Regions from separate parts of the Eubacterium sp. SB2 genome, predicted to be linked through region 2. Evidence: a T-box and tRNA genes for the amino acid it is inferred to sense, from the RefSeq annotation. Region 2 holds a T-box; the other holds one or more tRNA genes.

What was found. A T-box is a leader RNA that pairs with one kind of tRNA and senses whether it is charged. The one in region 2 lies ahead of proS (proline--tRNA ligase), so its partner is inferred to be a tRNA-Pro.
Region 1: it encodes a tRNA-Pro, which carries the amino acid that the T-box ahead of proS (proline--tRNA ligase) is inferred to sense. The anticodon was not compared.

Annotation. Positions count from the first base shown of each region.
Region 1 covers NZ_LN865153.1:1,109,025-1,117,024, reverse strand. The annotation lists gene BN1938_RS17290 (THUMP domain-containing class I SAM-dependent RNA methyltransferase) at 170-1,321, shown strand; gene BN1938_RS17285 (XTP/dITP diphosphatase) at 1,334-1,951, shown strand; gene BN1938_RS17280 (metallophosphoesterase family protein) at 2,151-2,633, shown strand; tRNA gene BN1938_RS17275 (tRNA-Pro) at 2,777-2,851, shown strand; tRNA gene BN1938_RS17270 (tRNA-Gly) at 2,856-2,926, shown strand; tRNA gene BN1938_RS17265 (tRNA-Arg) at 2,978-3,051, shown strand; tRNA gene BN1938_RS17260 (tRNA-His) at 3,057-3,130, shown strand; tRNA gene BN1938_RS17255 (tRNA-Gln) at 3,178-3,249, shown strand; tRNA gene BN1938_RS17250 (tRNA-Lys) at 3,288-3,360, shown strand; gene BN1938_RS17245 (hypothetical protein) at 3,838-4,755, shown strand; tRNA gene BN1938_RS17240 (tRNA-Leu) at 4,854-4,935, shown strand; gene BN1938_RS17235 (InlB B-repeat-containing protein) at 5,114-8,000, opposite strand, start outside.
Region 2 covers NZ_LN865153.1:1,332,020-1,340,019, forward strand. The annotation lists gene tuf (elongation factor Tu) at 1-71, opposite strand, end outside; gene fusA (elongation factor G) at 191-2,308, opposite strand; gene rpsG (30S ribosomal protein S7) at 2,325-2,795, opposite strand; gene rpsL (30S ribosomal protein S12) at 3,087-3,506, opposite strand; gene proS (proline--tRNA ligase) at 3,771-5,213, opposite strand; T-box leader at 5,431-5,639, opposite strand; gene BN1938_RS18325 (toxic anion resistance protein) at 5,790-6,923, opposite strand; gene BN1938_RS18330 (5-bromo-4-chloroindolyl phosphate hydrolysis family protein) at 6,964-8,000, opposite strand, start outside.

The sequences.
Region 1 (8,000 bases), 220 kb from region 2:
GATATAATTTTATAAATAATGAATAATAAAGCAAAATTCATCTAAAATAGACAATAAACAGGTTTGGGACGTAGTAAAGTTCAACTTTACTACGTCCCAAATTTATAGTAATATGTATACATATATTGAAAAATAAAGATATATTGATATTGTCCGATTGGAGGATTTGATGAATAATAAGCTTGAATTGATCGCACCTTGCCATTTTGGCCTTGAGGCGGTTCTGAAAAGAGAAATTCAGGATCTGGGGTATGAGATTGCACAGGTGGAAGACGGAAGAGTAACTTTTTATGGCGATGAGAAGGCAATCTGCAGGGCAAATATATTTTTGCGTACAGCGGAACGTATTTTGTTGAAAGTGGGGTATTTCAAGGCAGAGACATTTGACGAATTGTTTGAGAATACGAAGGCGATTCCATGGGAGACATTAATCCCGAAGGATGGGAAGTTCTGGGTAGCTAAGGCGGCCTCTGTCAAGAGCAAGCTTTTCAGCCCGTCCGATATACAGTCGATTATGAAAAAAGCCATGGTAGAGCGGATGAAAGTGCATTACCATATGAAATGGTTTGAGGAGAACGGCGCGTCGTATCCGGTCCGTGTATTTTTGATGAAGGATATGGTAACAGTGGGGATCGATACATCGGGCGTATCCCTTCATAAGAGAGGATACCGCCAGCTGTCCAGCAAGGCTCCTATTACAGAAACCCTGGCAGCAGCTCTGATTATGCTGACACCCTGGAGCAGGGAACGGATCCTGGTGGATCCATTCTGCGGCAGCGGCACGTTTCCTATAGAAGCGGCTATGATGGCTGCAAATATTGCGCCGGGCATGAACCGGTCGTTTCTCGCGGAGGACTGGACAAACCTGATATCCCGTCATGCCTGGTATGAGGCCGTCGATGAGGCGAATGATTTGATTGAGGATGACGTGGAAGTTGATATTCAGGGGTATGACTTAGATGCAGACGTGGTGAAGGCGGCAAGACAGAATGCGCAGGATGCCGGAGTGGATCACATGATTCATTTCCAGCAGCGTGATGTCAGGGATTTGAGACATCCTAAGAAATACGGATTTATCATTACCAACCCTCCATATGGAGAAAGACTGGAAGAAAAACAGGCATTGGCATCCCTTTACAGCGAATTTGGCGAGAGCTTCCGCAATCTGGACAGTTGGTCAGCCTATATGATTACCAGTTATGAGGATGCGGAGCGGTATTTTGGACGTACTGCGGATAAGAACCGCAAGATATACAACGGAATGATCAAGACATATTTTTATCAGTTTTTGGGGCCGAAGCCGCCAAAACCAAAAGAATAGAGGAATACGGTTATGGATAAGAGAATCATTTTCGCAACAGGCAATGAGCATAAGATGGAAGAGATCCGAATGATCTTGGATGATATTGGGATTCCGGTATACTCCATGAAAGAAGCCGGGATAGATATTGATATCGTGGAGGACGGGACGACTTTTGAAGAAAATGCGATGATCAAGGCGAAAGCAATCTCGGAGCTGCTGCCGCATGATGTGATCCTCGCAGATGATTCCGGACTGGAGATTGATTATCTGGACAAGGCGCCGGGGATTTATTCGGCAAGGTATGCCGGAGTTGACACTTCCTATGACATCAAAAACCAGATGCTTCTGGATCAGCTGGAGCATGTGCCTGATGAGCAGCGCACAGCGCGATTTGTCTGTGCCATAGCGGCTGTCTTTCCGGATGGGACTGCAGAGACTGTCAGAGGGACTATAGAAGGCATCATCGGACATGAGATCATAGGGGACAATGGTTTTGGCTATGACCCTATCTTTTACGTACCCGAATATGGCTGTACGACAGCACAGATGGAGCCGGAGAAGAAGAATGAGCTCAGCCACAGAGGGAACGCTCTGCGGGCGATGCGTGAGATTATGAAAAAGAAGTATACCCGCAGGGGCACCCCGTAATGTATGCCCCTGCGGGACAGATTTTGAGCTAAAGCTAAAAAATAAGGTATAATTAAAGGGCATCTCATAGTGTATGCCCTTAATAGCAGGAACGCAGCCTTCGGTATAACATACGCATGAGTTGTCCCGCTGCATATCCTGCAGGCAGATTTTCGGCGGAGCTGTAAATAGTATATAAAAAAGAACAAGGATGAATGGAATGAAAGTATTGATAGTTAGCGATACGCATGGAAACCACTATAACCTGGACCGTATTCTGGATCAGGCCGGTACAGTGGATATGTTTATCCACCTCGGCGATGTAGAAGGCGGAGAGGAGTATCTTGATGCGGTAGTGGACTGTGAAAAACATATGGTAAAGGGAAATAACGACTTTTTTTCTGACCTTCCCAAAGAAGAAGAGTTCAGTATTGGGAATTATAAAGTCTTTATCACACACGGACACGGCTACTATGTATCGCTGGATCCGGAATATATAAAAGAAGAAGGAAAGGCCCGCAATGCTGATATTGTGATGTATGGACATACGCACCGTCCATACCTGGATCAGGGGAAGGAGATTACAGTCCTGAATCCCGGCAGTGTCTCATATCCGAGACAGGAGGGAAGGAAGGGGAGCTACATGATCATGGAGCTGAACGAGAATGAAAAGCCCTGTTTTCATCAGTATTATCTGGATTGAAGGTTTGAAATCAGGCATTTACTGGCCAAATTGGCTGCCTGCGAAAAAAATGTAAAAAAATAAAAAATTATTGTTGACATAAGCTGTGCCTTATTATATAATAACTATTGCGTCACGGGAAAAAGTGACAAGCACAACTACATCGGGGTGTGGCTCAGCTTGGCTAGAGCGCCTGGTTTGGGACCAGGAGGTCGCAGGTTCGAATCCTGTCACCCCGATAGTGCGGGTGTAGTTCAATGGTAGAACACCAGCCTTCCAAGCTGGATACGTGGGTTCGATTCCCATCACCCGCTTTCTTACAGCATCATGTTGTAAGGAGCCGTAAACAGGGGATAATTTCATAAGAGTCTGTAGCTCAGCTGGATAGAGCAACGGCCTTCTAAGCCGTAGGTCGAGGGTTCGAATCCCCCCAGGCTCGTTGTGGTGGGTGTGGTGCAGTTGGTTAGCGCGCCAGATTGTGGTTCTGGATATCGTGGGTTCGAGTCCCATCACCCACCCTTGTTTTATTAGTACTGGCAACGCAGTGTCAGATATAAGTCTTTATTGGGCTATCGCCAAGCGGTAAGGCACAGGACTTTGACTCCTGCATTCGCTGGTTCGAATCCAGCTAGCCCAGTTTGCCTGGGTGCAGGCGGGAATAGTTGAATAGTATGAGGGCGTGTAGCTCAGGTGGTAGAGCACTTGACTTTTAATCAAGTTGTCCGGGGTTCGAATCCCCGCACGCTCATTGAAAAAAATGCCGTAAACTCAGTATTAACTGAGGGTACGGCATTTTTAGTGTGCCTGACGAGCGTCGTTGTCCCAAGGGTATCCATCGTGTATTTGTTGCTTAAAAATGGTGTAAGAAGGAAGATATGATATTTTTAACATGGAGCCGAGACATATGGTGTCACTGTAACTGGTATGCTCAGGGCGGTGAAGAACACCCCTGCCGTCCTGCTTGCCAACGGGCTGTCAGGACACTATCCCTATGAAAATATTTTCATAGTTGTTTTATTTTATCTATTAATTAAAATAGAACCATAATATTGTACATAAATAAAACTGCCCATGACATGATTGAGTGCTACAGAAATAGACGGAACTGCTCTAAAAACTAATAACAAAATATCTGGATTCTGCCTGTTTTCCGGTATTTGAAGATCTGTCCGGACTGCAAAGGTCCAGATATATTCCCTGCCCACCGTGTGGGGAAACCGGTTCGGTGCAGTGCCAGCAATGTGAGGGAAACGTCGGTACAATATGTGATTTCTGTGGCGGCGCAGGAGAACTGAACTGTGCATCATGTGATGGCATGGGAGAGAGTGACTGTGCAGCCTGCAATGGTAGCGGTGTGTTTGGTGACATGTATACCGGTGTGCGTTCTGAATGCAGCTTTTGCGGCGGAGACGGCCGTGATACCTGTGCGTATTGTGAGGGAACCGGGAAGAAAGAATGCATGTGTGGCGGGAAAGCCTACTGTGACAACTGTCAGGGGAAGGGATATAAGGACTGCGCCACTTGTACCGGTCAGGGTAAAATCTTGTGTAAGACCTGTGGCGGATCGGGCAGCAGACCAGACAATAATTCAACGGCACCGGCAGATACGGCACCCGGCAGTGCATCACCTGACAGCACGCCGCCTGATGGTACTGCAGCTGCGGCTGCTGATGAAGGAATCCATCCCTGCCCCAACTGTGAGGGGGAAGGCCGGGTAGGCAAATGCTTGAATTGTGACGGGAAAGGATATGATAAAAAGACACAGCAGATTTGTCTGGAATGTATCAATACCGGTAAAAACCTTTGTGAAACTTGCGAAGGATATGGTATGCTTGACAGTAATGGCAATGGCGTCAGCGCAGATACCCCTTCGGTTGCACATCATAGCGGCCATACGGATAGTTTGCATGGTTCATCCGGCAGAACACTTGGGAGGAAATGTACGAATTATAAGTGTGAGGGAGGACGCTGTAAATGCGATGTTTGTAAAGGCGGCAGACAGGTGAAACGTATACAAAATGGGCCGTATTATGGCGGACGTAAGACAAAGGCTGCTACAACTTTTGAAAGATGCAGCGGATGCGGCGGGCAAGGGTATTATGACTGCAGCGTATGTGGAGGAGATGGCCGGATGGACAATTAAATTTTGTCTGATTATCATTGTTTTTCTAAGTATTTATAATAGAGACATATATTATTTGACAAAAACCAGCAGATGTATTAAAATACATTTGCTGGTATGCGGATATGGCGGAATTGGCAGACGCGCTAGACTTAGGATCTAGTGGGGTACCCCGTGCAGGTTCAAGTCCTGTTATCCGCATTTGGGAGCCGTAACTCTTTAAATATAAGGGGCTGCGGCTTTTTCATGTTCAGAAATTTAATACGGGCAGCCCCTTAGAGAATATACATTACTTGCAAATGCAGACATTCACACGAATACTGCGGTTGTTATTCAGGATTTTCCTGATTGTGCGTCCGCTGTAGGCGTTCCGCAAAGACTAGGATGGATTATGCCGCTTTTTCAGAATGATTATTATTGCTGTCATTGCGGAAGCCGCTGCTAAAAGGAAGAAAATTTCCATCGAAGTATCATCCCCGGTTCTTGTTTTATTAAGTGGCAGATATGAAGCGTTTTGTTGATCTGATGCGTCATTCGGGATACCCGGTTTGTCAGGAGTATCCGGTGAATCATCCGGGATGTCCGGTCTGTCAGGAGTATCCGGTACGTCTGGGTCATCAGGACCAGATGGGTCCGGTACCTCTTCCTTCTTCTTATATTCAAAGACTGCGAATGTGGACAGACCTTCGGAATCGGCAATATAGGTATTGTTCTCTTCCGTCCAGTTCAGTGTCTCGTATTCCCCGGCCCGTATTCTGTGGAGGACCGCTATTTTGCTGCTTTTCCACTTTCTGTCTGATGGCAGATGGAGCCGAATTATATGCTCTGTGTCAGAGCTGTAGCCGTCCTGGAACATGTAATTGATGTTCCAGGCTCTTCTTAACACCGCGCCGTCTTTTTTGGCCTTTTCCTGCATTTCCTTGTACCTGCCGCTGTCCGGATCAAGTTCAGTGACACGAAGTTCAGATGCCGGATGAACCTTAAGCGCTTGAACGCTGATGCCTTCGGAAGTGGAAGTGTCCGCCGCTAAAATATTACTTAAGATACGCGGATATCCGTCATTTTTTACATTCAACTGTTCCCATATATTATAGCCTGCACTTTGGGCTTCTGTGTTTAAGAGGTCTTCAAAGCCCTTTGACTTCATCTCTGAGCCTTTCTTGTACTGGGCGTCCACCGTCTGTCCGGGGATGGGTTCCAGGGAAGAATCATTGTAATAACATGCCCGTACCGAACCGTCTGTTCCCTGGGAGGCGATGGCTCCCTTTTCCATGCCTGACACGGCGCCGCTGTTGTATAGATTTGCCAGCTTACCGTTTTCATTACTGCCAGCGATTCCGGCCGCCTTTCCCTGGGGTGCATCCACCCTGCCTGTGTTGTAGCCATTTTCGATACTGCCTGTATTTTTTCCTGTGATTCCGCCTGCCTGGCCCTGCACTTCCTCTGTTCTGACAAGTGCGTTGGAATGGCTGTTACGGATGCTGCCTGTATTTTCGCCTGCTACACCGCCTGCCAGACTTTTTGCATTGATTCTATTATTATATTCCTCTGTGTCCTCAATTTCATTGCCGTGAATAAATGGCGATGTGCCCACATTAAGGCCGCTGCTGCATTTATCTATGGCGCCCTGGTTTACTGCGGCGATCCCCCCTGCTTTGAGAGCATTTCCATCGGTGCTTAAGTTGATGGTCTGAAGGTTTTTCACTTCGCCTTCTTCTTTGATTACTCCGAAGATTCCCTGGTATGGGCTGCCTGTCATGACAAGCCCGTCTATGGTATAATCATAACCCTCGAACCTTCCGGCAAATGGGGTCTGATCTGTTCCGATAGGGGCATTCCAGACGGCCCCTTCTCCATAGATATTGGCGCAAAGCAGATAAGGGTCTGCGGCATAGGTTCCCTGGCCGCTGTTGACCAGATCCCGCATCAGCTCGAACTCCTGCAGATTATGAATGAGCCAGACGCCGTCTTTGTCTTTTTCAAAAGGCTCCATCTTCTTCAGGCCAGCCCAGCGGGCATATAGTGTGAGATTCCCGGCGCTTCCTTTGGAAATGGTATCTGTCTTATCTGCATCTGCAAAGGAGGCGTTTCTATACCATCCTGCAAATTGTGCCCCGTCTTTTGCCGGGTCTTTTAGTGTAATGTTCTCGTCCTGGGAAGTATAGGCATCCGGGTTCTCCGGGTGGTTCGTTCCGCCATTTAAAATATATGTGATGGTATACGTCAAAGGCTCCCACTTCGCATATACGGTAACGGCATCCGGAGCCATCGGATTATGATTCGCATCGTAGAGGGGAAGCGCTGTGATCTGGTCTGTGTATTGTTCCTGCGCATACCACCCCTGGAACTGGTATCCGGCTCTTTCGGGATTCTTTAGTATTACCGTGTCATAGACGGTATAAGTATCCGGGTTCTCCGGATGGTTCGTTCCGCCGTCCAGCTCATATAGAATCGGATATGTGGTATCCGCCCATTTTGCATAAAGTGTCAGGTGATGGTTTTCATCACTCAGGGCATTCAGCGCAGCTGCGTCAAGGATGGTGATGGGTCCTTCCGTAAAATGCGGGTCCGCATACCACCCATCGAATGCGGAATAGGTTTTAGATGGGTCTTTTAGTGTAACCGGCGGCGGTACCATTCCCATTGCCGACGGGTTGGCCGGATGGTTGCTGCCGCCATTCATCTCATAGTCAATGCTGTAGTAATCCTTCTGCTCATTGCCTGCATGGAGGACGGATGCCGGAGACTGTCCGGGCCGGAAAGCATCATTTCCGCCAAACTTGGCTGCGACTGTATAAGTGCCGACAGCTTCTGCTGTAAATACGACAGACTCATCAATACCCCCGTTACTGATAGTCCTCTCACCTATCGAGGTTAGACTGCCGTCTTTCATATAGTAGAATTTTACGTTCCCGTATGCTACACGGTGACCTGCCGAATCAAGTACGTTTGTCAAAATCCGCACCGTTGTTCCGGCTGCAATATAGTACTCGCTCATATAGTTAGGAAGAGCCCGGCCCTCAGTATCTGTTAATGTAAGCTCGATATTTGCTGCCTGCTTTGTCCCTTGCGCAGCTACATATAAGGACGCGGTTCTGGATATTATGGTCTCTTTTACTTCGGAGCTGCCGCCAGGCGTCTGTTCCTTAATATCAACTCTTACCCGGTATCTTGACACATCCTGTCCCGGATCTTCTATCTGCACCTCGTATGTATCGCTATTGGCGTTTTCTATATCTTCCCAGGTCCCAGTATAGCCGTCTGCA
Region 2 (8,000 bases):
CCATGGTCAACGTGTCCGATGGTACCAATATTAGCATGTGGTTTTGTTCTTTCAAATTTAGCTTTTGCCATTTTGAATAATCCTCCTTAATATATAGCCCATTTTCGGGCATTTTATTGGTTTTCGCTTTTACTCGGCTAATTCTGATTATATTTCAAAAGGCCGGGTTTTTCAAGCCTTTTTCTGATATTTAGGCATTTTTATTGGATAACACTTTTTCCTGTACAGACTTCGGTACCGGCTCGTAGCTCTCGAAGAACATGGAGTAGTTTCCGCGTCCCTGTGTCCTGGAACGGAGGTCTGTGGAATAGCCAAACATCTCGGACAATGGCACAAATGCGCGGACAATTTTACCGCCGCCCAGATCATCCATACCTTCAATACGTCCACGGCGTGAGTTGATATCACCGATGATATCTCCCATATATTCTTCTGGCATTGTGACTTCTACTTTCATGATTGGCTCAAGAAGTACGGGTGATGATTTTCTCATGGCATCTTTGAATGCGAGAGAGCCGGCAATGTGGAATGCCATTTCACTTGAATCGACTTCATGGTAAGAACCGTCATATACAGTCGCATGAACACCAACAACCGGGAATCCTCCGAGGATACCGGACTTCATAGCTTCTTCGATACCCTGGCCTACAGCCGGAATATATTCTTTCGGAATCGATCCGCCGACTACGCTGGAGTCGAACTTGTAAATCTCTTCTCCATTGACATCCATTGGTTCAAATTTAACTTTACAGTGTCCGTACTGTCCACGTCCACCTGACTGTTTTGCATACTTGCTGTCTACGTCTACAGGTTTTGTGAAGGACTCTTTGTAAGCAACCTGCGGTGCACCTACGTTAGCCTCTACCTTGAATTCACGCAGAAGTCTGTCTACGATGATCTCCAGATGAAGCTCACCCATACCTGCGATGATTGTCTGTCCTGTCTCTTTATCTGTGTGTGCACGGAATGTCGGGTCTTCCTCTGCAAGTTTTGCAAGGGATTCTCCAAGCTTGCCCTGAGAAGCCTTTGTCTTTGGCTCAATTGCGAGCTCGATAACCGGCTCTGGGAATTCCATGGACTCCAGGATAACCGGATGCTGTTCGTTACAGATTGTATCACCTGTTGTTGTGAACTTGAATCCGATAGCAGCAGCGATGTCTCCTGCATATACTTTATCCAGTTCTGCTCTCTTATTGGCATGCATCTGAAGGATACGTCCAACACGTTCTTTTTTGCCTTTTGTTGCGTTCAGCACGTAAGAACCGGAGTTTATGGAACCGGAGTATACTCTGAAGTAAGCAAGCTTACCTACAAACGGGTCTGTCATAATCTTAAATGCCAGTGCTGAGAATGGTTCTTCATCAGATGAATGTCTCACCACGTTGTTTCCGTCCGCATCCACACCTTCGATTGGCGGGATATCTGTCGGAGCCGGCATATATTCGATCACTGCATCCAATAACTTCTGGACACCTTTGTTTCTGTACGCTGTACCGCAGCATACCGGAACAGCTGTACACTCGCAGGTTCCCTTTCTCAGGGCAGCCTTCAGTGCTTCAACAGAAGGTTCTTCACCCTCCAGGTATTCCAGCATCAGATCGTCGTCTAATTCGCAGATCTTCTCGACTAATTCTGTACGATACAGTTCTGCGTCGTCTTTCATATCATCCGGAATCTCTACTACAGAAATATCTTCGCCTTTATCATCATTATAGATATAAGCCTGCATCTCCATTAAGTCGATGATTCCTTTGAATTCGTCTTCTTTGCCGATTGGCAGCTGAAGACAAATTGCATTTTTACCAAGTCTGTTCTTGATCTGCTCTACAGCATTGTAGAAATCAGCTCCCAGAATGTCCATCTTATTGATGAACGCCATTCTCGGTACGTTGTATGTGTCTGCCTGACGCCATACGTTTTCTGACTGGGGCTCAACACCGCCCTTAGCACAGAATACACCTACGGCACCATCCAGCACACGAAGTGAACGTTCAACTTCTACGGTAAAGTCAACGTGTCCCGGTGTATCGATAATATTAATTCGATGTTCCAGGGCACCCGGCTTTGGCTGCGTCTTTTCTTCCAAAGTCCAGTGACATGTTGTAGCAGCTGAAGTAATTGTGATACCTCTCTCCTGTTCCTGCTCCATCCAGTCCATGGTCGCAGTACCCTCGTGAGTATCACCTATCTTATAGTTTACACCAGTATAATACAGGATACGCTCAGTCAATGTTGTCTTACCAGCATCGATATGAGCCATGATCCCTATATTCCTGGTCCTTTCTAGTGGATATTCTCTTCCAGCCAAGATTTTTTCCTCCTAATTAAAAACGGTAGTGAGCAAATGCTTTATTTGCCTCTGCCATCTTATGCATATCTTCTTTCTTCTTCACTGATGAACCAGTGTTATTGGCTGCATCCAGAATTTCATTTGCAAGCCTTTCTTCCATTGTCTTCTCACCTCTGTTGCGAGAATAGGTTGTTAACCAGCGAAGTGCAAGAGCCTGTCTTCTGTCTGCTCTTACTTCGATCGGCACCTGATAAGTTGCACCACCGATACGTCTTGCCTTTACTTCGAGAACTGGCATGATATTATTCATTGCTTCCTCGAAAACCTCGATAGCCGGCTTATCAGCCTTTGCCTCAACTCTCTCAAACGCTCCGTATACAATCTTCTGTGCTACACCCTTCTTACCATCTAACATAATGTTGTTGATAAGTTTGGTAACAACCTTATTGTTGTATATTGGATCCGCTAATACATCTCTTTTTTGAGTATGTCCTTTACGTGGCACGGTCCTTCCCTCCTTAATCATTATTTCCGGTCTCTGCCGGGATTAATTCATCGGTACTCACATGTGTCTTTCTATGGAAATCGCGCTTCATGTGCTCGTGGCCGCGGGACCTATCTATAAAAGTCAGCGCTTCATCTTTTGAATGATAATAAGCGCCTGCATAAATCCGCAACCTTTGCTTATTGAACTGCTAATGTTCAATAAGATTCGATAATCATAGTTCTGTTTGTGATACGATTTAACTGTTTAGTTACATAATCTGCTAATTAGACAAACCTTTAAAAGCCGCTTTTATTTTGCGTCTTTTGGTCTCTTAGCGCCGTATTTAGAACGAGCCTGTCTTCTCTTAGCAACACCTGCTGTATCAAGTGTACCTCTTACGATATGGTATCTTGTACCTGGCAGGTCCTTAACTCTTCCTCCACGGATCAGAACAACACTATGCTCCTGCAGGTTGTGTCCTTCACCTGGGATATAGCTTGTTACTTCGATTCCATTAGAGAGACGAACTCTGGCGATTTTTCTCAGAGCTGAGTTAGGCTTCTTTGGTGTAGCTGTCTTAACAGCTGTACATACACCCCTCTTCTGTGGTGCAGATACATTCGTAGCACGTTTCTGCAGAGAGTTGTATCCTTTCTGAAGTGCCGGTGCTGTAGATTTCTTTTCAGAAGTCTGACGTCCTTTTCTAACTAACTGGTTAAATGTTGGCATTCTTTTTCACCTCCTATGATTCTTTCGTTTCCTTCTCACTTATGTGGAAAGGGGTTGCAGATAATCGTAATTATCTTGATTTACGCGCCAAAAAATAATGCCTTTTTATGCACGCTAAATTAGTTTATTACGTTTTTGCGGGAAAGTCAAGGGATTTTCGATGATTTTTACGGAACTTTTTTGTTTCTTGATGTTCAAAGGGGTCAGCCCCCTCTGCAAAAGGGTCGGCCCCCTTTGCAGAAGGGACTGGCCCCTCCTAACAGTTTAGTACGCTTTTCCCCAGTAGACCATATGCTTCGCCGGTTTTCCGCAGCAGATGCACACGTCTGAGAGATGTTCTTCGTCATCCGGGATACATCTGGAAGATGCACCGCCTGTCTGGGTTTTGATTTCGTCTTCACAAGCCTCGTCGCCACACCACATTGCTTTGATAAATCCACGGTTGCCTTGGAATTTTTCGTTCATTTCTTCCATCGTTACCGCACTGTCTATATGAGCATCCAGAAATGCTTTTGCCCTGTCAAACATATCTTTCTGGATTGTTTCCAGAATGTCGCCCAGTTTTGTGGTGATCTCATCCATGGATACGACGATCTTTTCTCTCGTATCGCGCCGGACTACTACAACCTGATTGTTTTCAATGTCTTTTGGACCGATTTCTATTCTGGTCGGGATGCCGAGCATCTCCTGCTCACTGAATTTCCACCCGGGACTCTTCTCCGAATCATCGATCTTCGCCTTATAGCCCGCATCCTTCAGGGCGCCAAGCAACTCGTTCGCCTTCTCGAGAACGCCTTCTTTGTGCTGGGCAATCGGAATCACTCTCGTCTGAACAGGTGCAATTCTCGGCGGCAGCACCAGACCGCTGTCATCGCCGTGCACCATGATAATGGCGCCGATGATTCTGGTGGACAGCCCCCAGGATGTCTCGTATACACTGTGCAGCTCGTTATTCTTATCCGCATATTTGATGTCAAATGCATCCGGAAATGCATTTCCGAAGAAATGGCTTGTTGCGGACTGCAGTGCCTTTCCATCGTGCATCAGCGCCTCCACTGTGTATGTGTCCTGCGCCCCGGCAAACTTTTCACTTTCTGTTTTCCGCCCGGAAATCAGGGGAATTGCCAGGTCATCCTGAATAAAGTCTCTGTATACATCACGCATGGTTAGTGTCCGCTGCTCCGCCTCTTCGTAAGTTGCATGGATCGTATGTCCTTCCTGCCACAAGAATTCTCTGGAACGCAGGAACGGTCTCGTGGTCTTTTCCCAGCGCAATACGGAACACCACTGATTCCATACTTTCGGCAGATCCCGGTAAGACTGCACTGTTCTGCTCCACAAATCACAGAACATGGTCTCTGATGTAGGCCTGATGCAGAATCTTTCCTGCAGTCTCTCCAGGCCTCCGTGGGTCACCCATGCTACTTCAGGAGCAAATCCTTCAATATGGTCTGATTCTTTCTGAAGCAGTGCCTCCGGGATCAGAACAGGAAGATAGACATTCTCTACTCCGGTCTCTTTAAACCGCCGGTCGAGGCCGCTCTGGATATTCTCCCAGATTGCATACCCATTGGGCAGATAATTCAGGCATCCCTTTACTCCCGAATAGTCGCACAGCTTTGCCTCACGGACTACATCTGTATACCATTGTGCAAAATCCTCGTCTCTTGATGTGATTGATTCAACCAGTTTCTTTTCCTTAGCCATAATATGTCTCCTTTTCCATTCTCCAGGGCCCCTGCCCCGTATTTCATGTGTTGGAAAGTCGTGCTGTCCCGGTGTTTTTGTATACTCAGGTATTCGTGGTATGCCGGTTATACATTATTCTGCAGCTTGCTGCAGATCCGCCCGCAGGGCATGAGTTACGGGATGCCCTTTGGGTATACTTAAATATACAAAAACGCCGGGACCTTCTTCCCCTCCAAAAAGGGACCGAAAGTCTCGGCGGTACCACCCTAATTAACTGCATCCCCTGACGCAGCTCACTCAAACACCGTTAACGCCGGTTCTACGCCGTGCTTTCACACAGCAGCTCCCGGGCCGGTTCTATACATTCTCCGCAAAGGCCTCACACCTAACGGCCTCCTCTCTGTATCGTTTCCTGCATATACTATTCCCGTTCATCGCCTGTAGTAACTGTGATTCTACTCGAAAACCCTCTCTTTGTCAAGGGATTCTGCTCCGCTAATCTTAATCCTGACGGCTTCGCCTTGTATCAGTTCAGGAAAGTCTGTCCTGTTACGTTACCTTTCATTCCCTGCGGACTTATACAGTAACGTCATCTTATCCCTGAACCTGCAGCAGCTTCTGTTTCAGCTCGCCCTCCAGACGCATCATCTCCTGCTCTGCCTCACGGCGTTTCTGTCTGCCCTCCTGCTGGATGTGCATCACTTCGTCGAGCGTAGAAATCAGAGATTCGTTCGTCATCTTCAGCGTTTCAATGTCTACAATACCGCGTTCTGACTCTTTGGCAGTTTCAACTGTTGCCATTTTCAGTTTCTCGGCATTCTTACGCAGCAGCTGATTTGTCATGTCTGTCACTTCGCGCTGGGCAGCAGCTGCCTGAGCCGAATGCTCCACACCGAGAGCCAGAACCATCTGACTCTTCCACAATGGTATGGTATTTACGATCGTGGACTGGATCTTTTCAACCATAAGGGTGTCATTCCCCTGCACGAGGCGGATCTGAGGCGCGGTCTGGATTGAAATGGTGCGGGTCAGCTCGAGGTCATGTATTTTCTTTTCAAATCTGTTGCACATGGAGTCCAGGTCTCTGGCGGCCTGTGCATCCTCCGGCAGTCCGTCTCTCTGGGCCTTATTCAGCAGTTCCGGAAGTTTCGTGGTGCGTACCTCCTGCAGTTTCTTTTTTCCTGCCAGTATATACATGGAAAGTTCTTTAAAGTAGGTCAGATTCACCTCATACATTTTATCCAGTATCGCAATATCTTTTAACAGCTGTACCTGATGGTTCTCAAGTACTTTACATATCTGGTTAATGTTTGTCTCCGCCTTAGTATACTTTGACTTCATGGCATTTATTTTGTTAGAAGTCTTCTTAAATATCCCCAGGAACCCCTTCTCTTCCTCTTCATCAAAATCCTTCAGCTCTTTCACTACGCCAGACAAAAGGTCTCCGATTTCCCCCAGGTCTTTCGTCTTAACGTTCTCCAGCGCCGTCTCAGAAAAGTCCGCCATCTTCTTCTGTGTGCCTGCCCCATACTGAAGAATAACGGAAGAATTGGTCAGGTCGATCTGGTTTGCAAAGTTATCGACTGCCCGTCTTTCTTCATCCGTCAATATGTTGTCATCAAATACTACTTCTTCTTTCTCCACGACCTCTACTGCCTGTTTTTGCTCCTGGAAAGGTTCCAGCGTCAGTTCAGGGGTTGCTGCAAATCCTTCAAATTCGTTGTTCATTTTACTTCCTCCATCCGGTAAGTCTGCATCTAATTTTTTTCTACTTTTTAAAATCGTCCTTGGTAAGTCCCTCCTGTGCCAGCATTGTGTTCAGAACCGATATATCGGCCGATACATTCCAGGCCGTATCCTGGAACAGGCTGTCCAGAAGTTTCTCAAACGCTGCATTTAAAGTATCCAGAGTTTTCTCGATCTCACTCTTGGATGAAATAATATTGGCTCCCTGAACCGGCTGTGCATCCAGCTCCTCATAGGCCTCCAGAAGCTTGACTGTTGTCGGAAGATAATACTCCATCATCCGCCGGATATCCGGTAAATTCTCCGGATTCTGTTCAACCCGGTCAAAAATCCGGTCCACCAGGGTCTGTATACGGGATATCTTTGCCGAAATCTCTTCCCCCGGAATCGCATCATTACATTTTTCGATCTTTTTGATATACTCATCCCCCGCCCGGATAATCTCTTTTACCTGCGGGTCCATATTCATATCCTCCTCAGCCCGGCGCGCTTTCTCCAGACGTTCCTCCTGTTTCTGCTTTTCTATGCGCTGCATGAGGTCTGTATACTGGGCATAGGCCTCATTGCTGACGATCAGGCAGGTTCTCTGGCCGTCCAGATGCCCTTGCATGAACCAGCCTTTATTGATCATCTTTTCAAGATCTTTTACGATATACTTGGGGGGTTTTTTCAAACGCTGTGCCAGCTCCTTGATTTCACAGTATTCTTTTCCGCCCATTTCTCTGATATATACACGGAACCGCTTCACTTTTCCAAGAAGACTTGTCCCGACACCAGCGAGAATAGCCCCAACCCCCAGAAATGCCCCCAGCACACACGCTGTTACCCGGAAACTGCTGCTGAAATCAAAAGCAGTAATTCCTACAACCACAACGAGTATCAGCAATAAAAGCATGGAAATTCCCAGTGTATAACCTGCAGCAGCGAGAATAACCCCTCCGACTTTGGTTCCGGTCGTGCTTACAAACAGACGGGTATTCTTCTGAACAGACGGGGAATTCTGCACGTTCCGGTACTGCCGGCCTGCAGCCGCTGCGCGGTCCTGCGTTCTTTGTCCCT